DNA from 4 places in the Kitasatospora sp. NPDC001095 genome. Region 2 is predicted to be linked to each of the others. Evidence: riboswitches for the same ligand, from Rfam matches in the RefSeq annotation. Region 2 holds a riboswitch; each other region holds the start of a gene.
The links. A riboswitch is a leader RNA that binds a small molecule or an ion and turns the genes downstream of it on or off. The one in region 2 is predicted to bind cyclic di-AMP.
Positions count from the first base shown of each region.

Region 1 (7,345 bases), on a different contig from region 2:
AGGTCACCATGAACTACGGCTCCCCGGAGATGCTCGGGCCGTGGGTCAGCGTGATCAGCAAGGTGATGATGGCCGGCACCCTGCTGGGCTTCGCCTGGCTGCTGCTGTGGCGCTACACCTCCAAGCGCCGCAGCGCGGCCACCATGTACGACGCGGCGCTGTGCGCGCTGCTGATCTTCGTGGTGACCAGCCGGGTGATCAGCCCGCAGTACCTGGTCTGGCTGGTCGGCGTCGCGGCGGTCTGCCTGACCGTGCGCAACAGCAGCCAGCGGCCGGTGGCGCTGCTGATCCTGCTCGCCTGCCCGCTCACCCTGGTCGAGTTCCCGACCATGTTCACCCAGGTCCTGGCCAGCGAACCGGCGGCGGTCGCCGTACTGGCCGCGCGCAACCTGCTGCTGCTGGCCGCGGCCGTGCTCTCCTGCGTCCGGCTCTGGCGCTCCACCCGCGGCGAGGCGCCGCTGCCGCCCACCGTGGTGCTGGACCACGAGCCCGCCGCACTGCCGGCCGCCGGCTATCCGGTGCGCCCGGGCATCGCCTACGAGCAGGACCTGCTGGACGGCATCGACCACCCGGGCGCCCCGGCCCGGCAGCACCGCTGAGCCGGCGCCGGTCAGCCCTTCAGCGCCGCCACCTGCTCCAACCAGAGCCTGGTGAACTCCGCCAGCCCGACGCCCAGCTCGCGGCGCATCAGCCGGTCCGTCCGGCGCTCCCGGTCCTCGCCCTGCCCGTCGGCCGCTCCTACGGCCCGGTAGAAGGCGACCAGCCGCTGCGGCCCGTGGGTGCGGGCGATCAGCTCGCAGGCCAGCCAGGACTGCTCGTAGGCCTGGGCGATGCCGTCGGCCCCGGCGGCGAAGTCCCGGTCGGCGGGCAGCGCGGCGGGCTGCTTCCCGGCGGCGACGTCCCTGGCCAGCTCGGGGGCGATCTGCTGCGGGCCGCGGGCCGAGTCGCGGTAGGCCGTCCAGTCGGCGACGCCCTCGGAGAGCCACAGCGGGGTCCAGGCCCGGGTGTCGGCCCTGGTGGCGACGTGGGTGGCCTCGTGGGTGATCACCACCTGACGGCCGAAGTCGCTGAGCCGCCCGTACGCCTCCGGGTTGACCAGCACCCGGTCCGCCGGGGTGTGCCAGGGCGCGCCGGGGGCGGCCACGGTGACCGCCGCCATGCCCGTCCAGCCGTCCGGGTCGCCCTCCAGCAGCCGGGCGAACCGCTCCTCGGTGGCGGGCCGCTCCAGCAGCAGCCGCTGCGGCCAGGCGTCGCCCCAGACCTCGGTGACGGCGGGCACCGCCCGGTCCGCCACCGCGACCAGCTCGGCCGGGTCGGGGCCGTCGACCGGCCCGAGCACCAGGCAGTGCGCGCCCGGCGCCGACCGCAGCGGCCCGAAGTCCCAGGGCGCGGGCGGTCCGCCCGCGTTCTCCTCGCGCTCCACCCGCCAGCCGTCCCCGGCCGGGACCAGCTCGATCCGGCGCGGGTACACCACCGGGTACTCGTCGTACCCGGCGATCCGCACCGTCAGGTCGGCGGCGGCGGTCAGCCGTTCCGGCCCGCCGGAGGCGGCGAGCACCACGTTGCGGTACGCCGCCTCGGCCACCGGCAGCCCGGCCCACGGCGGTGCCGCCCCGACCCGCTCCGCCAGTGCGGAGGCCACCTCGCCGTGCCGGTCCGCCGAGCGCGCCGCGGGCGGCGCCGCCGGGGCGGCCGGGGGCAGCGACAGCTGGGCCAGCCCGCCGGCCGCGAGCAGCAGCGCGCCCCGCCGGGACAGGGCGCGGCGGGGGCGGGGTATCCCGGCGGGGTCGGCGGAGCCGGGCGTCGGGGCGTTCAGAGCCGGACCACCCCGGAGACCGGCATGGCGGTGACGCTCTCGTAGCGGACCTTGGCACCCGGGCGGGGGGCGTGCACGATCACGCCGCCGCCGGCGTACATGCCGACGTGGTGCATGTCCCGGTAGAAGATCACCAGGTCTCCCGGTCGCGCTTCGGACAGGCTGATCCGCTGCCCGGCGTACGCCTGGGCCTGCGAGGTGCGCGGCAGGGTCACTCCGGCCTGCCGCCAGCTGTAGTACATCAGACCCGAGCAGTCGAAGGCGTGCGGTCCGGTGGCCCCGTAGACGTACGGGGAGCCGATCATCCGCACCGCGGCGGCAAGCGCGGCCGCCCCCCGCTCGGAGGCGGGCGGGGCGGTGCCGAGGTCCAGCCGGTCGGTGCCCCGGGTGGCGCGCTGCTCGGCGTCCCGGGCGTCCTGGGCCGTCATCCGGGCCCGCTCGGCGGCGCCCAGGCCGTTCAGCAGCTTCTGCGCCCCGGCGAGCCGCTGCTGGATCTGCTGCTTGGTGTCGGCGAGCGTGCGGCGGGTCTGGTCCAGTTCGGCGAGCTTGCCGGCCGCCTCGGTGCGGCGCTGGTCGAGCCGGCGCTGCCGGGTGACCAGCTCGTGCAGGGTCTCCTGCTGGCGCGCGGCGGCCTGGCCCAGGGTGCGGGCGCGGACCAGGTAGCCCTCCGGGTCGGACGAGAGGAACAGCTGGGCGGTCTGGGCCATTCCGCCACCGCGGTACTCGGCCCCGGCCACTGTCGCCAGGTCGCCGCGCAGTTCGTTGAGCTGGTCCTGGGCAATGGCGATCTCGCCCTGGAGGATCGTGGTCTCGCCCTGGAGCCGCCGCTGGGCCTCCTGCGCCGCGTTCGCCTTCTCGGAGGCCTGCTCGGCCTCGTCGTACAGCTGCTCGACCTGCGTCCTGACGTCCTGACGATCGCCCGGGTCCGGGCTGTCCGGCGCGGCCTGGGCGCGGCCTCCGGCGGCCACGCCCAGCGCGGTGGCGGCGGCCGCGGTCAGCACCAGCGCCCGGGTGAGCAGTTGGGAACGGCGGTGCACGGGCATGGCGGCAGCGGCTCCAATCCTGCGGCGCGGCCCCGCCGCCGCACCGGGACGGGCGGCCGTCGAGCGGGAGTCCGGTGGCAGACGTTAGCGAGTCCGGGCAAGCGAGTCCAAACCCTTCCCAACCCGAATATTCGACCCCTAATCGGACATCAGCTCGACCCGCCGGAAAAGCCGCAGGCCCGGCCTTCCCTGGGGAAGACCGGGCCCGGAGGCGTCCGAGCGGGGATCAGACCCGCACGATGGAGGTCAGCGGCATGTTGCCGACCGCCTCGTAGCGCACCGACGCACCCGGCTTGGGAGCGTGCAGCACCTGGCCGTTGCCGGCGTAGATGCCGACGTGGTGGGCGTCGCTGTAGAAGATCAGCAGGTCGCCGGGCTGGGCCTGGGAGATGTCCGAGCCGATCCGGGTGCCGGCCCCGGCCTGCGCCTGCGAGGTGCGCGGCAGCGACACCCCGGCCTGGTTGAACGCCCAGACCATCAGGCCGGAGCAGTCGAAGGAGCCCGGGCCGGTGGCGCCCCAGACGTACGGGCTGCCGACCTTGGACGCGGCGTACGAGAGGGCGGCGGCACCGCGCGAGCTGCCCGCGGCCACCTTCACCGGAGCGGCGGTCGAGCCGGTCGCCAGGTTGCCGCGGCTGTTGTCGCGCGAGGCGCGGTCGGCCTGCTGCTGCTGCGCCTGGGCGGCGTCGGCCTTGGCCTTGGCGTCGGCCGCGGCCTTCTCCTCGGCCTGGCGCAGCGCCTGGCGGTCCTGCTCGGTCAGGGTGTTGAGCAGGTCCTGGGCCGCCTTCAGCTTGCCCTGGACCTCGTCCTTGGAGGCCTTCAGCTGCTGGGTGGTCGACTCCAGCTCGGCGAGCTTGCCCTGGGCCTCGTTGCGGTCCTGGTCGAGCTTGCGCTGCTGCTCCTGGAGCTCCTTCAGCTGCCCCTTCTGGGTGCTGCCGGCCTGGTTCAGCGTGCCGGCCTGGCTGAGGAAGTTGTCCGGGCTGGAGGAGAACATCAGCTGGACGGTCGGGGATATGCCCCCGTTGCGGTACTGCTCGCCGGCGATCTCGGCGAGGCCGCCCTGGAGCTCGGTGACCTGGGCCTGCTGACGGGCCACCTGGTCCTGCAGGCCGGAGACCTGCTTCTCCAGCTCCTGCTGCTTGGCCTGGGCGGCGTTGTAGTTCTCGGTCGCGACCTCGGCCTGCTCGTTGAGCTGGTCGACCTGCCCCTTGACCTGTTCCTTGGTCGGCTGCGGGTCCGCGTGGGCACCCTGCGCGGAGAGGACGACGGCCGCCGCGGCGACACCCGTCAGGATCGAGACGCGGGCGCGACCGGCGGGCTTGGGACGACGATGGGACGCCACGAAGGCGGACTCCTTCTTCCTACGTCCGCCTACCGGGTGAGCTGACGGGTTCGGGCCGGAAGCATGCCCTACGACGCCTCACGGCCGTTCCACCGGCCGACCTGGCGCCGATTCACCCCGGAGGAACATGGTTCCCCGGCTCCGCTCCGCAGCGCCCCCGAACACTGGGCTCCCCTGTCGGGCAGTCGCTTCGACCTGCCCCGCTGCCTCGCGAACTCGGCGGTAACCACCGCCGCCACCCTGGCTGGGCGATCGACAGTGCGGTGGTTCGGAGCATGACCCTAGTAACTGAACCGTGATCCGTTCAAATCCTTGTCAGAAAAAAGGCAGAAGATTACCCAAGTTCTTTTGTGAAAATGACCGATGGTGACCACTGGCACACACAAGGCTGATCGGTTCTCAGCATGTGGTCGCGAAAGGGCGGGAAAGCCGAACGCCACCCCCAAGGGAGGGTGGCGCTTTTCACAGGCCCTCGAGGGAGCCCGGCGGGCGTGTCGGACCGTCAGACCCGGCGGATGGTGTTGATCGGCATCGCGTCGGCCTTCATCACCTTCACCACGTCACCGGTGTGCGGCGCGTGGACCACCATGCCGTTGCCGATGTACATCCCGACGTGGTGCATGTCGGAGCCGTAGATCACCAGGTCGCCGGGCTGGGCCTGGTCCAGCGAGGGCACCCGGGTGCCGTAGTGGCCCTGCTCCTGCGAGGTGCGCGGCAGCGAGACGCCCGCCTGCCCGTACGACCAGACCATCAGGCCCGAGCAGTCGAAGGTGGTCGAGCCGGTGGCGCCCCACACGTACGGCGAGCCCTGCTTGCTCATCGCCTTGGCCATCGCCACGGCCGCGTAGCCGCTGGCCGGCGGCAGGCTGCCGAGGTCGACTCGCTCGCTGCCGCGCGAGGCGCGGTCGTCCTGCGCCTGCTGGGCCTTCAGCGCGGCGCGGTCGGCGGCGCCGAGCGAGTTCAGCAGGTCCTGGGCGGCCTTCAGCTTGGTGTTGACGTCCGCCTTGGCCTGATTGAGGTCCTTGGTGGTGGTGTCCAGCGAGGCGAGCACGGCGGCCGCCTCGGCCTTCTCCTGGTCCAGCCGGCGCTGCTGTTCCAGCAGCCCCTTGAGCGCCTCGGCCTGGCTGGTGCTGGCCTGCTGGACGGTCGAGGCCTTCTCCAGGTAGCCGGACGGGTCGGAGGAGAGCATCAGCTGGACGGACGGGTCGATGCCGCCGGAGCGGTACTGATCCCCCGCCACCTCGGCCAGGCCACCCTGGAGCTGGGTCATCTGCTCCTGGCTGCGGGCCACCTGGTCCTGCAGCTGGTCGGCCTGCTTGCGCAGCTGGTCGGCCCGCTCCTTGGCGCCGTTGTACTTCTCCGCCGCCTGCTCCTGCTCCTCCTGGAGCTGGTCGATCTGCGCCTTGACGTCCGCCTTGTTCGGCTGCGGCGCGGCGTGCGCGGCCACCTGGGCGGAGAGGGCGACCGCGGTCGCAGCGGCAGCGGTGAGCACGGAGATCCGCGCGCGGCTCGGCTGCTTGGGACGACGGCGGTGGGAGGCCAAGGGACCGGCTCCTTCTTCCAGCGGACTCACCTGATGGGATGAGATTCCCGAAAATAGGTTTGACGCCAGACCCTAGTGAAGATCTATCCGTTTTGCCACTCCCCCGATGGCATGAACTCGGCCACCCCACACTGACTCCACAGCCCCCTCACAAGGCCCCGGAACCGCCCCTGACCAGGAATCACACGGAATCGGCCGAGGTCAGGGTCGGGCCAGCCGGTTCAACAGCAGCACCGACGCCACGGGGCGCGCGCCCGCCTTCCGCACGCCCTCCGCGACCTCCCGGTCGGTGGACACCACCACCACCGGACGGCCCTGCGGCTCGGCCCGCACCAGACGGCGGATCAGCTCGTCGGCCGTTTCCCCGGTCCGGCTGAACCGCACCCGGACCCCGCGCGGTGGCGCCATGATCACCGGGACGTCCAGGTCCTGCCCGTCGAACACGCAGGTGACCTCCGCCTGGGTGCGCTGGGCCAGCATCGCCAGCCCGCCCAGCAGCCGGATCCGCTGTTGCTCCAGCGGCAGTGCCGGATAGCCGGCCTTGGTCACGTTGTAGCCGTCCACCACCAGGTGGACCTGGGGGATCGCCAGCAGCTGGTCCAGCAGCGCCGGATCGTCCTCGGCCAGCCCGCGCCGGGCCACGTCGTGCGGCGAGGCCGCCCCCGGCACCACCGCCTCCACCAGGTCCGCCGGGCGGATCTGGGAGACCGGCAGCGCCAGCTCCCGCTGCAGACCCTGGGCCGACTGCAGCACGGTGTCGAGCAGCAACCGCAGCCGCATGTCCTCGACGCTGCGCCCCTCGCGGGCCGACCGGCGGCCCTGCTCGGCCGCGGTCTCCAGTTCGGAGAGCCGGTGCCGGAGCCTGCGCGCCTCGGTCTCGGCAGCGCCGCGCTCGGCCGCGGCCTGCGCCTTCAGGGCCTCCAGCTCACCGCTCACCCGGCGGGTCTCGGCCTGCGCCCGGCGGGTGTCGCTCTCCAGCGACCGCACCTTCTTGCGCAGCGACTCGGCCTCCTTGCGGACACCGTCGGACTCGGCCCGCTGCCGGTCCAGGTCCGCCCGGGCGGCGGCCCGTACCTCAGCCAGCTCGGCCTGCAGCTTCTCCACCAGCCGGGCCGCCTCCGCGGCCGCGTCCTCGGCACCGGCCCGCTCGGCCTCCTCGCCGGCCTCGGCCACCAGCCGGCTCCAGCCCTCCGAACGCACCAGGTAGGCGGCGGCCGCGACGTCCATCGGATCGGCGGCGCTCGGGACGGTGCCGCACTCCAGCGCCCTCACCAGGTCCGGCTGCCCGAGGCGCAGCCGCTCGGCTATCCGCACCCGGAAGGCCGGCTCCGCCTCCAGCGCCGCCGCCAGCGCCGTGGCCGCGTACTTGGCCCGCCGCACCGGGGTGAACTTGACGTACTGGCGCAGGCTCTGCGGGAGCTCGGCCGGCGGCAGCCCGCCGAGCGCGTCCGAGGCCAGCCCGACCACGCGCCGGCGCACCCCCTCGGGCAGCGGCCGGTCGAGCTTCTCGGCCACGCGCTCCGCCGCGGGCTCGGAGGAGTCGTCCGCCGTCCCGGCCGCCTCGGCCTGGGCCTCGGCCGCAGCGGGCTGAAGCCCCTGGG
Region 1 covers NZ_JBSFKQ010000021.1:34,097-41,441, forward strand. Annotated here, with positions in the region: gene ACWDBB_RS19205 (glycosyltransferase 87 family protein) at 1-599, shown strand, start outside; gene ACWDBB_RS19210 (hypothetical protein) at 611-1,642, opposite strand; gene ACWDBB_RS19215 (NlpC/P60 family protein) at 1,813-2,859, opposite strand; gene ACWDBB_RS19220 (NlpC/P60 family protein) at 3,086-4,201, opposite strand; cyclic di-AMP (ydaO/yuaA leader) riboswitch at 4,212-4,365, opposite strand; gene ACWDBB_RS19225 (NlpC/P60 family protein) at 4,704-5,744, opposite strand; gene ACWDBB_RS19230 (NYN domain-containing protein) at 5,946-7,259, opposite strand.
Region 1: linked by a shared signal. The riboswitch ahead of ACWDBB_RS19220 (NlpC/P60 family protein) and the one ahead of ACWDBB_RS03860 (M23 family metallopeptidase) in region 2 are both predicted to bind cyclic di-AMP.

Region 2 (7,345 bases):
GCAGGGCCTGATGCGGCGCAGCTACCGCAACCTGGCGCGGCTGACCGCGCTGGGCCGGCCGATGCCGGACGAGTTGGCCGGGGACTTCGGGAGGTTCGAGGAGGCGGCGGTGGACGCGGCGCTCGACCTGTTCGGCGCCTGGACGGTGCCGGGGCTGCCGCGGCTGCTGGTGACGGAGTTCCCGGAGCTGGCGCCGGAGCCGGGCCCGGAGGAGATCGACGCGTACCTGGCGCAGCTGCCCGTCGAGGAGTGAGGCGCGGCGCGGGAGGCCCCGGTCCAGGGCCCTCCCGCGGGTGCGTCGGTGGGCGTGCGTCAGGGGTTGAGGCCGCGCTGCTGGAGCCAGGGCTCCGGGTCGACCGGGGCGCCGCCGCCGGGGCGGACCTCCATGTGCAGGTGGGGGCCGGTGACGTTGCCGGTCGCGCCGACCTTGCCGATCTGCTGGCCGGTGGCGACGTTGCCGGAGCCCTTGGTGATCGAGGAGAGGTGGCAGTACCAGATCTCGGTGCCGTCGGGCAGGGTCTCGACGATCCGGTAGCCGTACGAGCCGGCCCAGCCGGCCGAGGTGATGGTGCCCTGGCCGAGCGCGTGGACGGGGGTGCCGGTGTCGGCGGCGAAGTCCAGGCCGGTGTGCAGGTTGGCCCAGTAGCGGGCGCTCTGGCCGTAGTGGGCGGAGAGCCGGTAGTCGTTCACCGGGAGGGTGAGGGCGGCGGCCTTGGCCCGCTCGGCCTCCTCTGCGGCGCGCTTGGCCTCGGCCTCCTTGGCGGCGGCCTTGGCTTCCGCCTCCTGGGCGGCCTGCAGCCGGGCGGTCTCCTCGGCGGCGGTGCGCTGGCTGTCGGCCTGGTGCTGGATGCGGGCGGCGAGCGCGAGGCCGGGGTCGGCGGAGAGGGCGACCGGGGTCTCGTCCGGGACCTCGACGGCGGGGGCGGCGGCCGGGGTCGCCGAGGCGAAGCCGGTGGCGCCCAGCGTGGCGGCGACGGCGGTGACGCCGAGCAGCGGGGAGGCCCCGCGGGTCTGACGCGGCATCCGGTGGCGGTTGGTGTCGGCCTCCGCGGCGAACGCCTCCGGGCCGAAGGCCTCGGGGCCGTCCGGGCCGGGGTGGTCGAGGAGCTGGGTACCGGCTGCGGGGCCGGCCGGGTGTGCCGGGGTGTGCGTCGACGCCACGGAGGCGCGCTCCTTTCCTTCCTTCGCGCCTACCGGGTTAGCTGACGGGTTCGGAGCAGGAAGGTCTCCTACGGCCGGGCCGGAGCCCCGCCGATTCACCCCAAGGAACGTGGTTCCCCGGCTCCCTGACCTGCCCGGGGGCGGGTCGGCGGGATTAGGCGACGGCGCACGGTGCCGTCTGGGTACGGCGTTGACAACCGCGCTGCGTTATCAAACGTTAATCCTAGGAGGCTCTGATTCCAAGCCATCCGTTTCGGGCCGCCCGATCCCAGGTGAACGGACGTCAACGAACGACCCCTCACGCACGGCCCCATCTGAGTACCCCTACTCATGTGCGGCCCGGCCGGGCGGCCGCATCCTGACGCCATGAGCGCACCGATGCAGACCCGCACCACGGCCGCGTACCACATCCAGGCCGTCCTCTCCTTCGCCCTGTCGGGCATCGCCCTCGCCGCCGGGATCGCCTACTTGCCGGTCGGCGGGTGGACCCGGGCCTTCCTCGGGATCGGCCTCCTCTACACCGTCACCTCCGCGTTCACGCTGGCGAAGGTGGTCCGGGACCGGCAGGAGTCCAACGAGATGGTCACCCGGGTGGACCAGGCCCGGCTGGAGAAGCTGCTCAGCGAGCACGACCCGTTCAAGGTGGAAGGGGTCTGACCGCACCCGTCCGACCGCGCCCCTTCCCCCCGGCCCGCCGACCGCTTGACGGCTAAGGCTATTAGCCTTAGCTTTATGGCTATCGGCAGTACCGCCGATGCCCAGCACCCGCGGCCCGAGGAGGACCCCGTGAACGGCACCATCACTCCGAGCACCCAGTACCTGAGCGTTCCCGGCGGCCGGATCGCCTTCGACGACACCCGGCAGGGCGACGGCACCCCCGTCGTCCTGCTCCCGGGCATGCTCGACAGCCGGGCCGCGTACCGGCACCTGCGCCCGCTGCTGGTCGCCGCCGGCCACCGCGTCGTCACCATGGACCTGCGGGGCTTCGGCGAATCCTCGATCAGCTGGGACGACTACAGCCCGGCCGCCATCGCCGACGACGTCCTCGCCCTGCTCGACCACCTCGGCATCGAGCGCGCCGTCCTCGCCGGCAACTCGTACACCGGGGCGACGGTCGTGAAGGCCGCCGGGGACGCGCCCGAGCGGGTCGCCGGGATCGTCCTGATCGACGCCTTCGTCGAGAGCCCGCCGCCGGGCGCCCTGATGCGCGGCGTCATGGCCCTGATGGGCCCCGCCCTCGTCCACTGGCCGGCCTCCTGGGGCTTCTACCTGCGCCGGATGGCCTTCCCCGGCGCCAAGCCCGCCGACTTCGACGCGTACGTGGACGGGCTGGTCGCCGCGCTGCGCACGCCGGGACGGAAGACCGCCACCCGCGGGTACGTCCACGGCGACTCGGCGCCGGTCGGCTGGACGGCCGCGGTGCGGTGCCCGGCGCTGGTGGTCATGGGCGACAAGGATCCCGACTTCCCGAAGCCGGAACTCGTCGCCGACCGGCAGGCCGCCGCGCTCGGCGCGCGGAAGGCGATGATCGAGGGGTCCGGGCACTACCCGATGGCCGACAACCCGGCGGCCACCGCGGACGCCCTGCTGCCGTTCCTCGCCGAACTCGGCTGAGCGCCGCCGCCGGCCCCCGCCCGACCCTGCCCCTGCCTGCCCCTGCCCGCCCCGCCGACGTCACCGGCACCCGCCCGGCAGCGCCCGACGTCACCCGACTTCGACCCGTACGGAGAGCCCGAACCCATGCCCCGCGTAGGACTGACCCCCGACCAGGTCGTCGACCACGCCCTCGCCCTCATCGACGAGCAGGGCGCCGAGGCCCTCACCCTGGCCTCCGTCGCCGCCCGGGCCGGGGTCGCCACCCCCTCGCTGTACAAGCACGTCAGCGGCGGCCTCGCCGAACTGCGGCGGCTGATCGCCGTCCGGGTCACCGGGGAACTGGCCGACCGACTGGCCGAGGCGGCCGTCGGACGCAGCGGGGACGACGCCGTCGCCGCCGTGCTGCGCGCCTACCACGCGTACGCCACCGAGTACCCGCACCGCTACACCGCCCTCCCCCAGGCCCCGCAGCCGGACGACGACCTGGCCCGCGCGGCGGCCCGGCTCGTCGGCGTGATCGTCGCCGTCCTGCGGGAGTACGGCCTCGACGGCTCCGAGGCGATCCACGCCGCCCGCACCGTCCGCTCCCTCGCCCACGGCTTCGCCTCGCTCACCACCGCCGGTGCCTTCCAGCTCGCCGAGGACCTCACCACCACCCACGACCGCCTCGTCGCCACCCTCACCACCGGCCTGCGCGCCTGGCCCGCGTAGCGGCCCGGCACCGTAGCGGCCCGGCACCGCAGCGGACCGGCACCGAATCGGCCCGGCCGCGCCCCTTCCGAACAGCGTGAGCACAGACCCCACACATCGTGGAACGCGATCCGGCCACCCGGCTCGATTCCGACGCTGCCCGCCGGTGCCGGTCGGGCAGGTCCGGGCCCTCGTCAGGCGGTGGGATCGGGGTCGAACGAGTGCCGATTGCCGCCGAATTGACTCGATATTGACGAGATCCGGTCACTTGGCGAGATCCGTTCACACCTTCGTAGGATCATCACCCTAGAATTCGCCGCGTGACGATGACTCAGTGGTCCGTAACGGCAACCGGCGTGCTCGCCGTCCTCGCCCTCGTGGCCGCCGCGCGCTACCGCGCCGTGTCCGTCACCCAGCGCGGCCGCGCCGACCGTCTGCAGGGCGAACTCGCCGCCGTCCAGGAACAGCTGGCCGCCGAGCTCTCCCGCCGCGGCGCCGACCTCGCCGCCGTCCAGCAGGAGCAGGAGCACACCGCCTCCACCCAGCGGGCCTTCCTCAGCGTCGCCCGCCGGATCCTGGTGATGGCCCACGACCAGCAGGCGCTGCTGGACGAGATGGAGCGCACCCACGACGACCCGGCGCTGCTGGAGGGCCTGCTCAAGGCCGACCACGCGGCCGCCCAACAGGCCCGGCTGGCCCAGACCCTGGCCGTGCTGTGCGGCGCGCGGGCCGGCCGGCACTGGCCGGAACCGGTCTCCCTGGAGGACGTCGTCCGCGGCGCCCAGTCGCGCATCCTGCCGTTCCAGCGCGTGGTGGTGCGCAGCCGGATCGAGACCGCGGTGGTCGGCGCCGCCGCCGAGGCGCTGATCCACGCGATCGCCGAGCTGCTGGACAACGCCACCCGCTACTCCCCGCCCAGCACCCAGGTGTTCGTCACCCTGGTGCCCGTGCACAACGGCGCCGTCATCGAGATCGACGACGGCGGCGTCGGCATGCCGGAACAGGCCGTCGCCAAGGCCGCCGCCGCACTGGCCGGCGGCAGCACCCTGGAGGTCTCCCGGCTCGGCGAGGTGCCGCAGCTGGGCCTGGCCGCGGTCGGCCGGCTCGCCGAGCAGTACGGCTTCCGGGTCACGCTCAGCTCGGCGCCCTCGCCGTACGGCGGCGTGCGCGTCGTCCTGCTGCTCCCGAACGCGCTGCTCACCGAGCCGCTGCCGCCCACCGTCCCCGGCCTCGGGCCGGACGACCGCGCGTTCAACCCCGGCCCCCCGCCGGCCTCTCCCTCCGGCCACCCCCTGGTGGAGACCCCACCGACCGGCCGGCACGCCGCCGACGGCACCCCTCCCCCGCTGCCCCGCCGGAGCCACCGGCGCGACCGCAACAGCCGCCCGGCCCAGCACGCCGCTCCCCCTCCGCCGCCCGCGCCGCCCTACCGCTCGGCCCGGGACGCGCAGGCGTTCATGGCGATGTTCCAGGCCGGAACCGCCAGCGGCCGGTCCGCCGCCCGGGCCCAGGCCCAGTTCGACCCTTCCCCGCCCGTTTCCCCCCGACTTCCCCAGCGCTCCGGAGAGTTCCATGACCACCACCCCTGATCTCGGCTGGCTGCTCGCCGACATCATCGCCGTCCCGCAGGTCCAGCACGCCGTCGTCGTCTCCAACGACGGCCTGGAGATCGGCCGCAGCGAGGGCATCGGGCGCGACGACGCCGAACGGCTCGCCGCCGCCTGCTCCGGACTGCAGTCGCTGGCCCGCGGCGTCGCGACGGGCTTCGGCGGACCGGGCAGCGCCACCCGACAGATCATCATCGAGTACGGCGGCGGCTACCTCTTCGTCGTCGCCGCCGGTGCCGGCGCCCACCTGGCCGTGGTGACCAGCGAGGCGGTCGACGCCGGCCTGGTCGCCTACCAGATGCAGGTCCTGGTCGAACGGATCGGCACCCACCTCACCAGCCCGCCGCGCGTCGACCACGCGGCGGGGGGCCACCGGTGAGCGGGCCGGTCCGGCCGTACGTCATCACCGGTGGCCGCAGCCGCTCCACCCGGGCCGAGCTGGCCGTGGAGAGCCTGGTCAGCGCGTCACCCGAACCACCGGACCTGCCCGAGCACGAGCTGCTGAACCGCGAACACCGGCGCATCCTCGACCTCTGCCACAGCCTGCTGTCCATCGCCGAGGTGGCGGCCCACCTGAGGCTGCCGCTCGGCGTCGTCAAGGTGCTGGTCGGGGACCTGTGGGACCTCGGTGCCGTGCAGGTGCTCCCTCCCGTCCCGCAGGCCGAACGCCTGCCCGCAACCCTCCTGGAAGAGGTGCTCGTTGGCCTCCGCCAACTCCGCTGAAGCCGTCCCCGGGGCCGCCGGGTCCACCGACGGGCCGCAGTACCTGCCCTCCTCGGTGCAGGGCGCGGTCAAGATCCTGGTCACCGGTCCTTTCGGGGTCGGCAAGACCACCCTGGTCGGTTCGCTGAGCGAGATCACCCCGCTGCGCACCGAGGAGACCATGACCGCCGCCAGCGCCGGCGTGGACGACCTCACCGGGCGCCCCGGCAAGACCACCACCACGGTGGCGCTGGACTTCGGCCGGATCACGCTCAACTCCCGGCTCGCGCTGTACCTGTTCGGCACGCCCGGGCAGCAGCGGTTCTGGCCGCTCTGGGACGACCTGTCGCGCGGCGCGCTCGGCGCCATCGCCATGGTCGACCTGCGCCGCCCGGACGAGAGCTTCGACGTGCTCGGCCGGCTGGAGGAGCAGCGCATCCCGTTCGCGGTCGCGGTCAACACCTTCCCGAACACGCCGAGTTACCCGGAGGAGGAGCTGCGCTCCGCGCTGGACCTGCTGCCGGAGGTACCGATCCTGCACTGCGACGCGCGCGACCGCCGGCAGTCCTACGACCTGCTGATCGACTTCGTCGACCACCTGCACCGCAGCTCGATCCTGGAGCTCCAGCGATGACCGCTCCCGAACACCCCGTGCCCCCCGGCACCTCCGGCGGGTGCCCCGTCGCCCACGGCGGCAGCCTGCCCGGCGGGCTGCCCGTGGGCGTGCCGCTGACCCCGCTGTACGGCCCGGCCCTCGCCGAGGACCCGCACGGCCTGTACGCCCGGCTGCGCGAGCGCTACGGGCCGGTCGCACCGATCGAGCTGGAGCCCGGGGTCGAGGCCTGGCTCGTCATCGGCTACCCCGAGCTGCTCGAACTCACCCGCAACGAGGCGCTGTTCTCCAAGGACTCGCGGCGCTGGCGGGTGCCCGCCGAGGGCCGGCTGGCGCCCGACTCCCGGCTCCAGCCGATGACCGCCTGGCGCCCCACCGTGCTCAACCTGGACGGCGCCGAGCACCAGCGGCTGCGCACCGCCGTCGCCGACACCCTCGCCCAGATCGACCACCGGCAGCTGCGCGGCACCACCGAGGCCGCCGCCAACGGGCTGATCGACAGCTGGGGCCCGGACGGCACCGCCGACCTGGTCACCCAGTACGCGAACCGGCTGCCGCTGCTGGTCTTCACCCAGCTGCTCGGCCTGCCCACCGACGCCGGTCCGCACCTGATCCGGCTGATCAACGACATCTCCGACAGCGGCGCCGAATCGGTGCGCGCCAACGAGGAGTTCCACGCGATCCTGGTCGACCTGGTGCGCCGCCGCCGGACCGAGCCCAGCGCCGACCTCACCTCCTGGCTGCTGGCCCACCCGGCCGCGCTGACCGACGAGGAGGCGGTGCACCACCTGGTGGTGATGATGGTCGCCGGGAACGAGACCACCATCGGCTGGACCGGCAACACGCTGCGGCTGCTGCTCACCGACCGGCGCTTCCGGGCCACCCTCACCGGCGGGCGGCTGACCGTCTCCGACGCGCTGGAGGAGGTGCTCTGGCGCGACCCGCCGACGCAGAACTTCCCCGGCCGCTGGGCCAC
Region 2 covers NZ_JBSFKQ010000002.1:414,430-421,774, reverse strand. Annotated here, with positions in the region: gene ACWDBB_RS03865 (hypothetical protein) at 1-253, shown strand, start outside; gene ACWDBB_RS03860 (M23 family metallopeptidase) at 313-1,161, opposite strand; cyclic di-AMP (ydaO/yuaA leader) riboswitch at 1,174-1,332, opposite strand; gene ACWDBB_RS03855 (YiaA/YiaB family inner membrane protein) at 1,528-1,818, shown strand; gene ACWDBB_RS03850 (alpha/beta fold hydrolase) at 1,894-2,775, shown strand; gene ACWDBB_RS03845 (TetR/AcrR family transcriptional regulator) at 2,902-3,468, shown strand; gene ACWDBB_RS03840 (ATP-binding protein) at 3,774-5,036, shown strand; gene ACWDBB_RS03835 (roadblock/LC7 domain-containing protein) at 5,020-5,433, shown strand; gene ACWDBB_RS03830 (DUF742 domain-containing protein) at 5,430-5,777, shown strand; gene ACWDBB_RS03825 (GTP-binding protein) at 5,755-6,390, shown strand.

Region 3 (7,345 bases), on a different contig from region 2:
CGCTCGGTGAGCCGCACGCAGCCGATGTCCACCGAACGCGCGGCCTGCACGTCGTCCGTGCCGAGCACGAACTCGGTGGAGCCGCCACCGAGGTCGAAGACCAGGTACGGGCCGGGGAACTGACCGCCGGTCAGCTCCTTGGTGGCGCCCACGAAGGAGAGGTGCGCCTCCTCCTCGCCGCTCACCACCTCGGGCTCGACGCCCAGGATGTCGCGCACGCCCTTGACGTACTCGTCGCTGTTCTCGGCGTCCCGGGAGGCACTGGTGGCGACGAAGCGGACCCGCTCGGGGCCGACGCCGAAGCCGGAGATGATCTCCTGGTACTCCCGGCAGGCCGCGAAGGTGCGGGCCAGCGCGTCCGGGTGCAGCCGGCCGGTCTGGTCCACGCCCTGACCCAGCCGGTTGACGATCATCCGGCGGTCGAGGTCGGTGATCCCCCCGGTGTCCGGGTCGAGGTCGGCGACCAGCAGGCGGATCGAGTTGGTGCCGCAGTCGATCGCGGCGACGCGGGTCGTGCTCACTCGGACTCCTGCTCCGCCGCGGCGTCCCCGGCGGCGGCCTCCTCGGCGGCGCGCTTCTTCGCGGCGCGCTCGGCGGTCAGCTGCTGCTTGGCGGCGATCACCGCGTCGTGGTCCTGCTCCTTGGCGCGGTTGCGGGCGACCCGCTCACCGGCGGCCTCGACCTCGGCCGGGGAGACGCACGGGCCCTTGGCCCACCAGTCCTCCAGCATGCCGAGCGCCTCGTCGCCGAGCGGGTTGACGCCCTCGCCGGCCGCCAGCGAGTGGCCGACCAGCACGTGCAGGCACTTCACCCGGTCCGGCATGCCGCCGGCGCTCGGGAAGCCCTCCAGCACCTCGATCGCGTCACGCCGGGCGATGTAGTCCTCGTGCGCCTTCTGGTAGGCGGCGGCCAGCTCCGGGTCCTCGGCGAGCCGGGCGCTCTGGTCCTTCATCACGCCCTCCGCCTCCAGGGTGCCGATCAGCGAGGCGGCCTTGGGGCAGGTCAGGTAGTAGAGCGTCGGGAACGGCGTGCCGTCCGGCAGACGGGGGGCCGTCTCCACGACGTCGGGGTTGCCGCAGGGGCAGCGGTGCGCCACGCCGCGCAGGCCGCGCGGCACCCGGCCGAGCTGGGCGGCGATGGCCGCGACGTCGGCGTCGGAGACGGTGGGGTGGTTCTCAGTGGTCATGGGGGGAGGTGTCTCCAACGGGGGACGGTGGGAGGGGAAGGGGGGTGGCGGGGACCGCCGCGGCGGTGTCGGCGGCGTCCACCGAGTCCCAGATGCTGGCGTACCAGGGTTTGGCGGCCATCGCCTGGCCGGTGGCGCTTCCGGGGGCCGCGTTCCGGGCGGAGGCCGCACCGGCCGCGGAGGAGGAGGCCTGGACGGAGCCCTGGCCGGCCGGGTCCACCGCGATGTACGGGGTCTCCCCCGGCACCGCGTAGTGCAGCCGGGCGCGGGCCTGCGCCTTGACGTACTCCGGGTCCTGCCAGCGGGCCCGCTCCCGGCGCAGCTGCTCGACCTGCTGGCGCGCGTGGTCGGCCTTCGCCCGCTGGGCGGAGATCTCGGCGCGCTGGGAGATGAACTGCCGCGTCGGGTAGGCGAGGATCGCCACCAGGGAGCAGAGCACCAGGACGAGGACGGTCGCCCGGCTCGTGAACCGGGGCCGGGCCGCCAAGCCCGGGATCCTCCAGCCAGCCATCTCCCGTATCCCCTCCTGGTCGCGACGGTGCCCCGCCGTCCACCCTACGGGGTGAACGGCGGGGCACCGGTCAGGCGTGCGCTACCGGGAGCACTCGGCCCCCGTCTCCGGAGCGCTCAGCCCCGGACTCGCCGTACTGATCCGCTGGTCACTCGGCGGAGCGGAAGCGCGGGAAGGCGCCGCGGCCGGCGTACTCGGCGGCGTCGTCGAGGATCTCCTCGATGCGCAGCAGCTGGTTGTACTTGGCGACGCGCTCGGAGCGGGCCGGGGCACCGGTCTTGATCTGACCGCAGTTGGTGGCGACGGCCAGGTCGGCGATGGTGACGTCCTCGGTCTCGCCGGAGCGGTGCGACATCATGCAGCGGTAGCCGTTGCGCTGGGCCAGCTCGACGGCGTCCAGGGTCTCGGTCAGCGAGCCGATCTGGTTCACCTTCACCAGCAGCGCGTTGGCGGTGCCGGTCTCGATGCCGCGGGCCAGGCGGGCCGGGTTGGTGACGAACAGGTCGTCGCCGACCAGCTGGACCTTGTCGCCCAGCTTCTCGGTCATGGCCTTCCAGCCGTCCCAGTCCGACTCGTCCAGCGGGTCCTCGATGGAGACCAGCGGGTAGGCGGCGACCAGCTCGGCGTAGTACTCGATGAGCTCGGCGGCGGTGAGCTCCTTGCCCTCGAAGTGGTAGGCGCCGTCCTCGTAGAACTCGGAGGAGGCGACGTCCAGGGCCAGTGCGACGTCACGGCCGGGCACGTAGCCGGCCTTCTGGATGGCCTCGACGATGAGGTCCAGGGCCTCGCGGTTGGAGTCCAGGTTCGGGGCGAAGCCGCCCTCGTCGCCCAGACCGGTGGACAGGCCGCGCTCCTTCAGCACGCCCTTGAGCGTGTGGTAGACCTCGACGCCCCAGCGGACGGCCTCGGAGAAGGACTCCGCGCCGATCGGGGCGATCATGAACTCCTGGATGTCGACGTTGGAGTCGGCGTGCGACCCACCGTTGAGGATGTTCATCATCGGGACCGGCAGGACGTGCGCGTTCGGGCCGCCCAGGTAACGGAACAGCGGCAGGTCGCTGGCCTCGGAGGCGGCGTGCGCGACGGCCAGCGAGACGCCCAGGATGGCGTTGGCGCCGAGCGAGGACTTGTCCGGGGTGGCGTCCAGGTCCAGCATGGCCTGGTCGATCAGGCGCTGCTCGGTGGCGTCGTAGCCGACCAGCTCCGGGCCGATCTGCTCGATGACGGCCAGGACGGCCTTCTCGACGCCCTTGCCGAAGTAGCGGTTCTTGTCGCCGTCGCGCAGCTCCAGCGCCTCGAAGGCGCCGGTGGAGGCACCCGACGGGACAGCGGCACGACCCGTGCTGCCGTCGTCGAGGCCGACCTCGACCTCGACCGTGGGGTTGCCGCGCGAGTCGAGGATCTCACGGGCTACGACGACATCGATGGACGGCACGAGGCATCTCCTTGCGGAAGCAGGGTCCGGTCTGACGGTGGGTGCTGTCAGCAGGACGATTGCGGAGTCGTTACGACCAGAGCCTAACCGCCCGGGCTCCCGGGGCCACGTCCACCTCGGTCCCGTCTCAGCGTGTGGCTCCACTACCCACCGGTAGTTCACCTGCTTGTCCCAGCTTGTCCCACCGGAGCGGGCGAATGCGGACGAAGGGGACCGGTAGGAACCGGTCCCCTTCGGACGGCGGGCGGAGCGGCGTCGGGCCACGACGGGGGTGACGGCCGGGGTGACGACGGCGTCGGGTCACGACGGCGTCGGGTGACGGCCGGTGCGACGGCTCAGCCGAGGTGCAGCACCTGGCCGGGCATGATCAGGTTCGGGTCGCCGCCGACGGTGGCGTGGTTCTGCTCGTACAGCGCGTGCCAGCCGCCGGAAACGCCCTGGGCGGCGGCGATGGTCGACAGGGTGTCCCCGGCGCGGACGGTGTAGTCGTGGCCGGCGGCCTGCGGGGCCTGCTGGGCGGCGAGCGGAGCGTACTGCGGCTGGGCGGCGGCCTGGCCGGCGTACTGCTGGTAGACGCTCTGGTGGCTGGTCCAGTACCAGGCGCCGTTGTTCTGGTACCAGAACACCTTGGCGTCGGCGTCCCAGCCGGCCTTGCCGGAGAAGCCCGGGGTCTGCGGCTGCGCCTGCTGCTGCGGGGCGGCCTGCTGGACCGGCTGCGCGGCGGGCTTCTGGGCGGCGGGCTTCTGGACCGGCTTCTGGGCGGCGGGCTGCTGCGCGGCCGGCTTCTCGGCCGGCTTGGCGGCGGGCTTCGGGGTCTGCTGCTTGGGGGCGGACTGCGGCTTGGCGTCCGAGGAGGTGTCGACCACGGCCGCGGCGCCGCCCTTGGTCAGACCCGCCTTCTGGGAGCAGACCGGCCAGGCGCCCGGCCCCTGCGAGGCCAGCACCTTCTCGGCGACCGAGATCTGCTGGGCCTTGCTGGCCTGGTTGGCCTGCGACGCGTAGGCGGTGCCGCCGTACGCCTTCCAGGTGCTGGAGGTGAACTGGAGGCCGCCGTAGAAGCCGTTGCCGGTGTTGATGCTCCAGTTGCCGCCGCTCTCGCACTGGGCGACGGCGTCCCAGGTGGAGGCGGGGGCGGCGGAGGCACCGGTGGCGGTGAGGAGCGGCATCGCGAGTCCGACGCCGGCCACACCGGCGACGGCGATGGCCTTCTCGGCCTGGGTGCGACGACGGTGACGGCCAGTTCCAACGAACAGCATGAAGAGGTCCCTCTCCGCACGCCTGCGAGGTGAGCTGTCGGGTTCGGACCGGGAGGTGGCCCGGCCGCCGTACGCGGAAACGATTCCGCTCGGGCGGCTTCACCCCAAGCCGTGGGAGACGGCAACAAACCTGGTTCCCCCGCCCCTGCCCAGGGTCTGGTCGGTTTCCCGGGCGCGGCGGGCAGGATTCGGCGTTCCGCGCACGAGGTCCGCAGCTGCGAACTCCAGGGAGAGTAGACAGATCATCAGGACAATCACAAGCTCATATCGTCGATATCACACGACAATTACGGCCCGTGTTCGATCGCCTACCAACAGCGGTGTTATGTCCGGATTGATGGGTGTTCACACCTCCGGCGGCGGGCGATCGGCGACCTCCCGTCAGCGTGATCTCAGCAGGTCGGAGGCGTTCGAGAGGCCTGCGAAGGGGGCTGCGGAGGGGTGTGCGGAGAGCGGCCCTCCGGGCTGAATTCCACCGGTAGTTCGCGCAGCCCACGCATGATCAGGCCACCGCGCCAGCGCAGGGCGTCCGGGCTTTCCGCGAGCCGCAGATCGGGCAGCCGGGAAAGCAGCGAGGCCAGCGCCGCACGCCCCTCCAACCGGGCGAGCGGAGCGCCGATGCAGTAGTGGATGCCGTGCCCGAAGCCCAGGTGGGGATTGTCCGTACGGGCCAGGTCCAGGGTGTTCTCGGCGGCGAACCGGGCCGGGTCGCGGTCCGCCGCGGCCAGCACCACGAGCACCGGGTCGCCGACCGGGATGTCCACCCCGCCGATGGTCAGCGGACGGGTCGCGAACCGCCAGGTAGCCAGCTCCACCGGCCCGTCGTAGCGCAGGAGTTCCTCGATCCCGGTCTCCAGCAGCGCGCTCTCCCCGCGCGCCACCGACTCCTGCAGCAGCCGGCGCTGCTCCGGGTTGCGCAGCAGCGCGTACGTGCCGTTGCCGATCAGGTTCACGGTCGTCTCGAAACCCGCGAAGAGGAGGATGAAGGCCATCGCCGCGGCCTCGTTCTCCGTCAGGTGCTCACCGTGGTCACTGGCCCGGATCAGACCGGAGATCAGGTCGTCCCCGAGGTCGGCGCGCTTGCGGTGGATCAGCTCCAGCAGGTACGCCCGCATCCGCTTCACCGCCCGCCCCACGCCACCGCGTTGGCCGCCGCCTTGCCCCGGCTTCGTGTGTCGCAGCATCATCCCGGCCCAGTCGCGGAAGTCGTCCTGGTCCTCGGCCGGCACCCCGAGCATGTCGCAGATCGCGTAGATGGGGAGCGGGAAGGCGAACTCGTGGATCAGGTCCGCCGAGCCGCGCTGCGCGAAGCCGTCGATCAGCCGGTCGGTGAGCTGCTGCACCCTCGGCTCGAACTCGGCCACCCGGCGCGGCGTGAACGCCTTCGACACCAGGCGGCGCAGCCGGGTGTGGTCCGGCGGGTCGATGTTCAGCAGGTGGGTCATCAGGTCCGCCTGCCGCTCCCCCGGGATGCCCACCCGGCCGGTGCGGTGCGCCTGCTCGCTGTGGTGCGCCGGGTTCTTCGACAGCCGGCTGTCCGCGAGCGCCTGCCGGGCGTCGGCGTACCTGGTCACCAGCCAGGCCTCCACCCCGCTCGGCAGGGTGGTGCGGTGCACCGGGGCGTGCTCGCGCAGCCAGGCGTAGGCGGGGTACGGGTCGGAGGCGAACTCCCAGGTGAACAGCTGCGGGGCGGGGGCATCGGAGGACGCGGCGGCGGGCCGGGCGGGGTCGGGCTGAGCTGGCATGGACCGACCGTATCCGGTGCGACCGGCGCACCCGCCTTCCGGCGGGGCGCGCCCGTCGGGCGGCGCTCCGCGGCGGGGTCATGACCGGGCCACGGCCGGCTCATGGACAGGCCGTGGCCGGGCCGTTGACCGTCCGTGGACGGGTCGTGGACGGTCCGTGGACAGCTCTTGGCCGACTCTTGGCCGCGGGGCGGGCGTGAGCCTGGTCACCTGAGGGGTAATCCCTGTTGCGGAGGGTCAGGACGTGCCTACGATCCTCCGCAGTACGCGTGGGCGCCGGTGCGGTGTCGCCCACAGGGAGGAGCAGGCCATGCGGGTCAGCGGGTCAGTCGTCGTCATCGCGGTCCTCGACGGCGGGTCGGGCGCGGGCCTCGCCCGCCGGTTCTCCGCGGCCGGCGCCGCCGGAATGCTGATCGCCGACCAGTACGTCGGCGTCGCCGAGGACCTCGCCACCGAACTCGACCGGCCGGGCTGCCCCGTCGTCGGCGTCTGCGGCGACATCCGGCGCCCCAGCGACGTCGCCGCCCTCGTCGACACCGCCGAGAAGCACCTCGGGCCGATCGACCTGTTCGCCGTCGCCGGCCCGGGCGGCGAGCGGATCATCTCGCTGGCCGACCTGCCCGACCACCTCGACCTGGAGCGGCTCGCCGAACTCGTCCTCCTCGTCGGCGAGGCCATCGGCGAACTCGTCCCGCCGCAGCGGCGCCCGGAGCACACCGCCACGGCGGCCTGAGCACCTACTCCCCGTCCGGCTCGAGACCCTCGGCCGCGCGCACTCCGTCCCGGTAACCGCGCGCGGCCGACCGCAGCGCCGCGTCCACGTCCACCCCGGCGTCGTGGGCCCGCTGCACCACCGCGAGCAGCAGCCGGCCCGCCGAGTCGGCGGTCAGCTCGGCGGGCAGCTCGTACGGCTCGTCCGGCATCCCGGTGAATCCGGACCGGCGCACCCGGGACACCAGCTTCGCCGCGTACGCCAGCGCGGGCAGCCCGGCCGGCACGCCGTCCAGCACCGACTCGCGGTCCGCCTTCTCGGCCGCCTTCAGCTGCTCCCAGTTCGCCTCCGCCTCGGTGGCACCCTCGACCTCGACGTTCCCGAACACGTGCGGGTGCCGGTACATCAGCTTCTCGACGATGTCCCCTGCCACGTCATCGACGGTGAACGGGTCGGTCGGGTGCTCCTCGGCGATCCGGGAGTGGAAGACCACCTGGAAC
Region 3 covers NZ_JBSFKQ010000017.1:118,864-126,208, reverse strand. Annotated here, with positions in the region: gene ACWDBB_RS17605 (Ppx/GppA phosphatase family protein) at 1-521, opposite strand, end outside; partial or broken gene ACWDBB_RS17600 (DUF501 domain-containing protein) at 665-1,204, opposite strand; gene ACWDBB_RS17595 (FtsB family cell division protein) at 1,176-1,697, opposite strand; gene eno (phosphopyruvate hydratase) at 1,846-3,132, opposite strand; gene ACWDBB_RS17585 (LysM peptidoglycan-binding domain-containing protein) at 3,468-4,388, opposite strand; cyclic di-AMP (ydaO/yuaA leader) riboswitch at 4,394-4,560, opposite strand; gene ACWDBB_RS17580 (cytochrome P450 family protein) at 4,781-6,133, opposite strand; gene ACWDBB_RS17575 (SDR family NAD(P)-dependent oxidoreductase) at 6,444-6,866, shown strand; gene ACWDBB_RS17570 (MazG family protein) at 6,871-7,345, opposite strand, start outside.
Region 3: linked by a shared signal. The riboswitch ahead of ACWDBB_RS17585 (LysM peptidoglycan-binding domain-containing protein) and the one ahead of ACWDBB_RS03860 (M23 family metallopeptidase) in region 2 are both predicted to bind cyclic di-AMP.

Region 4 (7,345 bases), on a different contig from region 2:
CGCCCGAACCGGACGGTCAGCTTCGACCTCAACTGGCGTCCCTCGCTCTGGCGCGAGCGCGACCCGGCCGTGCTGCCACCACTGCTGGACGCCGCCGACCTGCTGCTGCTCGGGGCCGACGAGGCCGAGGCCGCCTTCGGCACGGGCGACCCGGCCGCCCTGCGCCGCCGCTTCCCCGGCCCGGCCACCGTCGTGGTCAAGGAGGCCGTCCGGCAGGTGACCGTCCTGGACCGGGACGGGACGGCGGTCACCGAGCCGGCCCTCGCGGTCGAGGTGGTCGAGGCCACCGGCGCGGGCGACGCCTTCGCGGCCGGCTACCTGGCCGGCACCGTCCGGGGCCTGGACCAGCGGCGCCGGCTGCGGCTCGGCCACCTGAGCGCCGCCTGCGCCCTGACCGCCCACGGCGACCAGGCAGAGCTGCCGGACGCCGCCGTGGTGACGGCGCTGCTCGACGCCACCCCCGCCCAGTGGGCCGCCACCCGGGTCACCGCGGCGGGCATCACCGGCCCGGCCCTGCCCACCGGCCACCGGCGCCGGACCGACCGGGCGCCGTCCGCCGAGCGGCCCCAGTCCGCCGACCGGCCCCCGTCCGCCGATCGGGCCCGGGCACAATGAGCAGGAACCCCAGCCCTCGAAGCGGAGCACGATGAGCCAGACCGTCACCCGCGCGCTGCGCATCCTCGCCGAACTCGGCGAGGGCGAGCGCTCCCTCGACCAGCTCGCCGAGGTGCTCGGCGTCCACAAGACGACCGTGCTCCGACTGCTGCAAAGCCTCGAGGAGGAACGATTCGTCTATCGCGACGCGGCCTACCGCTACCACCTGGGCGCCGGCCTCTTCGCGCTCTCCGGTCTGGCCCTGGAGCAGCGCGGCGTGCGCCGGATCGCCGCCCCGCACCTGGCCGAGCTGAACGCCGCCACCGGCCAGACCGTGCACCTGGCCGCGTACGAGGGCGGCGAGGTGGTCTACATCGACAAGTTCGACTCCCGCCACCCGGTCAGGATGTACTCCCGGATCGGCCTGCGCGCCGCCCTGCACAGCGCCGCCGTCTCCAAGGTGCTGCTGGCCGGCCTACCGCTGCCCGAGCGGCGCCGGGTGGTGGCCGGGATCGACTTCACCCCGCACACCGAGCGCACCCTGACCACGCCCGAGGCGCTGCTCGCCGAGCTGGAGAAGGTCGCCGCCCAGGGCTGGGCGCAGGACCACGCCGAGCACGAGGCCTTCATCAACTGCGTGGCCGCGCCCGTCCGGGACGCCAGCGGACGGGTGGTCGCCGCCGCCTCGATCTCCGTCCCGGACATGGTCCTGCCGTACGAGCAGGTGCTGGACCTGCTCCCCCAGCTGCTCGCCACCACCCGCGCCGTCTCGGCCGACTGCGGCCGCCCCGACCACACCTGACGAACCGTCAAGAACAGCAAAGGAACCCGATGTCCTCCGAGCACCCGCAGACCGACGAGCACTCCCGGACCGACGGGAAGGTCGAGATCCGCACCGACGGCGCCCCCGCCCCCGCCTGGATGTTCTCCCAGGGCGTCCGCAAGGGCCCGATCCTCCAGGTCTCCGGCCAGGGCCCGCAGGACCCGACCACCGGCGAGTACCTCCACCACGGCGACGTGAAGGCGCAGACCCGCCGCACGCTGGAGAACGTCAAGGCCATCGTCGAGGCCGGCGGCGCCACCATCGAGGACGTGGTGATGTTCCGCGTGTACCTCACCAAGCGGGCCGACTTCCCGCTGATGAACGAGGTCTACGCCGAGTTCATCGACGAGAACATCAAGCCCGGCGGCGTGAAGCCGTGCCGCACCACCGTCTTCGTCGAGCTTCCGCAGGAGCCGATGCTGGTCGAGATCGACGCCCAGGCCGTGGTCGGCTGACCACCCCCGCCCCCGAAGGGCCCGGACGCCTGCCGCGCGCCCGGGGCCCTTCGACCTGTCCGGCCGACCGCCCACCCGCCACGCCGCCGACCGCCCGCTTGCCACACCTCCAGCCAAATATTAGGTTAGGCTCACCTAACTAACTGGAGGTCCGCCCATGAGCCTGCCCACCGGCGACACCGAGGCCCCCGAGCCCACCACCGCCGAACGGATCCACAGCCTGCTCAGCACGACCTCCTCGCTCACCGTCCGAGCCCTGGGCGAGCAGCACCACCTGGACACCCCGGTCTCCGTCCACGGCTCCCGGCTGCGGCTGCGCACCGCCCTGGACGACCCGCTCACCGCGGCCGCCGCCGGCGCCACCGACGGCCTCGCCGTCGTCCTCGACGTCACCGACGTCTCCCCCGTCGCCGTCCGTGACCGGGTCCGTGCCCGCCTGACCCTGGCCGGCCGACTTCACCTGGCCCACCTCGCCGACGACGGCCTCAGCGTCCACCTGCGGGTGGACGTCGCCCACGCCGTCCTCGCCACCCCGTACGGCACCGGCGCGGTCACCGCCGCGGACCTCGCCGTCGCCGTCCCCGACCCGATGGCCCGGCACGAGGCCGCGATGCTCACCCACCTCGCCGACGACCACGCCGAGGCGCTCGAGGTCCTCACCCGCCTGCTCGACCCGGCCGTGCTGGGCCACGGCCCGGAGGTCCGCCCGCTCGCCCTGGACAGCCACGGCCTGGTGCTGCGCCTGGACCACCCGTACGGCCATCGCGACGTCCGCCTGGTCTTCCCCGAACCCGCCCGGGACACCGAGGAGTTCGGCCACCGGATGCACGAGCTGCTGGCCGCCGCGCAGTACGGCTCGCCGGTCCACCGGCACTGACCCCCCGTCCCGTCACCGCTCGACCGCGTCCTCCAGCACCACCCGCCCGATCCGCACGTACAGTTCCGGCCGCCACCGGCGCACCGCGAGCGCCAGCGCCACCCCGCCCGCGAACACCCCGATCACCAGGTACGGGATCAGCCGGAACAGCAGCGTGTGCGCCGCCGCCCCGGCGGCGGCGTCCTTGTTGAGGACCAGCAGCACCACCACCCCGGCCATCGCCACCCCGCCCACCAGCGGCGCGACCAGCGTCCGGAACCAGTGGGCGGTCTCCGGGTGGCGCCCCCGCACGTGGAAGTACCCGACCACGGCGAAGGAGCAGAGCGTCTGCACGACCAGGATCGCCATCGTCCCGAGCAGCGCCAGCAGCGTGTACAGGTGCGCGTACGGGTCCATCCCGGCCGCCAGGAAGCCCGCCACCAGCCCCACCGCGATCACCGACTGCACCACCGAGGCGACGTGCGGCGAGCCGTGCCGCGGATGGGTGCGGCCGAGCCCCCGGTACAGCAGCCCCTCCCGCCCGATCGCGTACAGGTAGCGGGCCGCGCACTGGTGGAAGGCCATCGCGCAGGCGAACGAGCCGGTGACGACCAGCCATTGGAACACCTTCACCGCCCAGGCCCCCAGGTGCGCACCGAGCGGGTCGAAGAACAGGCTGTTGCCGTCCTTGCCCGGCACCGCGCCGTTCGCCACCGCGATCGCCCGTTCGACCCCGTTGCCGGAGACGATCATCCAGGACACGAAGACGTAGAGCAGCCCGACCCCGATCACCGACACCAGCGTCGCCCGCGGCACCACCCGCTTCGGGTCGCGGGACTCCTCGCCGTACATCGCGGTGGACTCGAACCCCACCCAGGACCAGAACGCGAAGAACAGGCCGAGCCCCGCCGCGGCCGCCGAACTCCCCACCCCCCTCAGCGCGTTCAGCGGGTTCACGGCCGCGAGCACGATCCCGTCCGGGCCGCCGCCGGAGAACAGCACGGCGAACGAGACCGCACTCAGCACCCCGATCTCCAGCACCAGCGCGACGCCGAGCACCTTGGCCGTCAGGTGCAGGTCGAACCAGGCCATCACCCCGATCACCGCCGCCCCGGACAGCGCGTACCAGCCCCAGCCCAGCTCCACCCCCAGCTGCGAACGGACCAGTCCCCGCAGCGAGTACGCGAAGAAGCCGAGGGCCGAGGCCTCGGTGACGACGTACGCGAGCACCGCCAGCAGTCCCGAGGCCATCCCGACCACCCGGCCCAGCCCGTGCGAGACGTAGCCGTAGAACGCGCCGGCCGCGGTGATGTGCCGGGCCATCGCGACGTAGCCGACCGAGAACACCGTCAGCACCACGGTCGCCACGACGTACGCGGCGGGCGCGCCGACGCCGTTGCCCTGCCCGACGATGATCGGCAGGTTGCCCGTCATCGCGGTGATCGGGGCGGCGGTGGCGAGCGCCATGAACACCACGCCGACCAGGCCGACCGAATCGGCCTTCAGCCGGTCGACCCCGTCCTCCCCGGGCCGCTCCCGGCCGGCCGTCCTCCCCGCCACGCCCCCACTGCGGACCGCCATCCGCCCTCCTCGCCTCCGGACCCGCCCGCCCGGCCGGACCGACCGGGCGCTGACCGTTCGCCAGCATGACGTGCCACGGCCACCCGGCGACGCCACCGAACCCCTCCGTGACACCGGAGTTGACGCCGCGTTCGACCCGTCCGAACGAAACCCGGGAACAGCCGGGCGGCACGGAAACGGCAGTGGCCGGCCCGGCCGCACGAGGAGTCCTCGTACGGCCGGGCCGGCCTGGGCGTGTCCCGCGCCCATGTCCGCCGTGCGGCGATCACCCGGTCGAGCGGTCACCCGACATGACCATCCCGGAGGATCGTTTCGCCCCGCAGCGACGGTGGTTCCGGAAACCCTCGGAGCTCAGCCGTGGGTCAGAGCGCGACGCCGTGCGCGCGCAGGTAGGCGACCGGGTTGATGTCCGAGCCGTACTCCGAGCCGTTGCGGACCTCGAAGTGCAGGTGCGGGCCGGTCACGTTGCCAGTGGCACCGGACAGGCCGATCTGCTGGCCGACGGTGACGGCCTGACCGATCCTCACGCCGATCGAGGAGAGGTGCGCGTACTCGGCGTAGTGGCCGTCGGCGAGCTTGATCTCGACCTCGTTGCCGTAGGCGCCGCCGTTGCCGGCCTTGACCACGACACCGTTGGCGATGGCGCGCAGCGGGGTGCCGGTGGAGGCGACGAAGTCCTGGCCGGTGTGGTGGCCGGAGGCCCACATCGAGCCGGCCACACCGTAGGCGGTGCCGAGCCTCGGGTTGGCCAGCGGGGCGACGAAGCCGGAGGTGGCGGCGGCGACCGGAGTGGCGGTCACGGCCTGGGCCGGGGTGGCGACCTGCAGCTGGGTCTGCAGCTGCGTGGCCGGCTTGGCGGCCTCGGTCCGCACCTGGACCCGGTCCTGCGCCTTGGCGGCCTGGGTCGCGGGAGCGACCGACTCGGCCGGGGCGGCGGCCTTCGCCGGAGCGGAGTCGGCCGACGGCGCGACGGCGTGGCCCGGCAGCGCGAGCCGCTGGCCCGCGAAGATCAGGTTCGGGTCGGCACCGACGACCGAGCGGTTCTGCTCGTACAGCGCGTGCCAGCCGCCCTCGACGTTCTTGACCTCGGCGATCTTGGACAGGGTGTCACCGCTGACGACGCGGTAGCTCTCCTGCACTGCCTGGGCGGCCGGAGCAGCGGCCGACTCGGCGCGGGCGGAGGCGGCGGCCTGCGCGACCGGGGCGGCCGGAGCGGTGTGGGCCTGGGCGCTCATCGCGGTGACGAGCGGGAGGGCGAAGGAGACGCCGGTGACGGCGGTGGCGATGCCGATGCGGGCGGCGCGGGGCAGGGCGATACGACGAGCCTGAGCAGGCATGGAAGTTTCCTCTCCGACGCCTGCGAGGTGAGCTGTCGGGTTCGGGCTGGAGTTGCCCGGCCGCATGCGCGGCTTCACCCCTAGCCGGTCCTGGACGCCCGCGCCCTGAGGCGCGAACTCCGGTCCGGCGACTTACCTGTGGGTCCCCCGCTCCTGCCGTACAGAGTTCGTTTCGAACCACCGGGCAGCGGCAGGACTCGGCGTTCCACCCGGCGGATCCGTCCGGACTGGCCGGGCGGTCGCTGAACTAAAACCCATCCGTTCGGGTGAAGCAATGTCGATCTTTGAAAGCGCAACCATTCCCCCTTCCCCGGTGACCCTCCGCAGGCCGGAGCACACGTTCCGTACACAATCCATTCACCCCCCGCCACTGATCCACGACCCTGCGCCGAGATCCGCGACGCTGCGCAGCCGCCCACTCACACCCCGCCCACCGTCAACACACCCACCGGTGACCCTTGTCACGTGCGCCCCGGCAGCGCAGGATTCGCCCGTGGCCACCTCAGAGGCCGGCACCCTGCGCCTGAGCACCGCGCAGGGCCGCTGGGTACTACTGGCGACGGTGCTCGGCTCCAGCATGGCGATGCTCGACGGCACCGTGGTGAACGTCGCCCTGCCCCGGATCGGCGCCGACCTCGGCGCCTCCCTCGCGTCCCTGCAATGGACCCTGAACGCCTATCTGCTCACCCTGGCGGGCCTGATCCTGCTCGGCGGCGCGCTGGGCGACCGGTACGGACGGCGCAAGGTCTTCCTGATCGGCGTGGTCTGGTTCGCCATCGCCTCCGCCGCCTGCGCCGCCGCACCGAACATCCACGTGCTGATCGCCGCCCGCGCCGTCCAGGGCATCGGCGGGGCACTGCTCACCCCCGGCTCGCTCGCCATGCTCCAGGCCGTCTTCCACCCTGACGACCGCTCGGCGGCGGTCGGCCTCTGGTCCGGCCTGGGCGGGGTGTCGGCGGCGGTCGGCCCGTTCCTAGGCGGCTGGCTGGTGGACGGCCCCGGCTGGCGCTGGATCTTCCTGCTGAACCTGCCGCTCGCCGCCGCCGTGATCGCCGTCGCCACCCGGTCGGTGCCGGAGAGCCGGGACAAGGACGCCTCCGGCCGCTTCGACGTGCTCGGCGCCGTGCTCGCCGCCCTCGCCCTCGGCGCGATCACCTACGCGCTGACCGCGGCCGGCGAGGGCCTGTCCCCCGCCGTCTGGGTCAGCGGGGTGATCGGGGTGGTGCTCGGCGTCGCCTTCGTGGCCGTCGAGCGCCGCGCGCCCGAACCGATGCTGCCGCTCGGCCTCTTCTCCTCCCGGCTGTTCACCGCGGTGAACCTGGTCACCCTGTGCGTGTACGCGGCGTTCAGCGGCGTCTTCTTCCTGCTGGTGGTGCAGCTCCAGATCGTGTCCGGGTTCTCGCCGCTGGTCTCGGGCTTCGCCCTGGTGCCGATCACCGTGCTGATGCTGCTGCTGTCCGCCCGTGCCGGACGCCTCGGCAAGCGGATCGGCCCGCGCATCCCGCTCACCGTCGGCCCGATGCTGTGCGCCGCCGGGGTGCTGTTGATGCTGCGCATCGGCCCGGACTCCTCGTACTGGGTGGACGTGCTGCCCGCCGTCACGGTGATGGGCTGCGGCATGACGCTGCTGGTCGCACCGCTGACGGCGACCGTGCTGGCCGCCGTCGAGGTCCGCCACGCGGGCATCGCCAGCGGGGTC
Region 4 covers NZ_JBSFKQ010000048.1:16,580-23,924, forward strand. Annotated here, with positions in the region: gene ACWDBB_RS29140 (sugar kinase) at 1-615, shown strand, start outside; gene ACWDBB_RS29145 (IclR family transcriptional regulator) at 647-1,396, shown strand; gene ACWDBB_RS29150 (RidA family protein) at 1,426-1,872, shown strand; gene ACWDBB_RS29155 (DUF2470 domain-containing protein) at 2,030-2,749, shown strand; gene ACWDBB_RS29160 (APC family permease) at 2,762-4,309, opposite strand; gene ACWDBB_RS29165 (M23 family metallopeptidase) at 4,672-5,646, opposite strand; cyclic di-AMP (ydaO/yuaA leader) riboswitch at 5,649-5,786, opposite strand; gene ACWDBB_RS29170 (MFS transporter) at 6,140-7,345, shown strand, end outside.
Region 4: linked by a shared signal. The riboswitch ahead of ACWDBB_RS29165 (M23 family metallopeptidase) and the one ahead of ACWDBB_RS03860 (M23 family metallopeptidase) in region 2 are both predicted to bind cyclic di-AMP.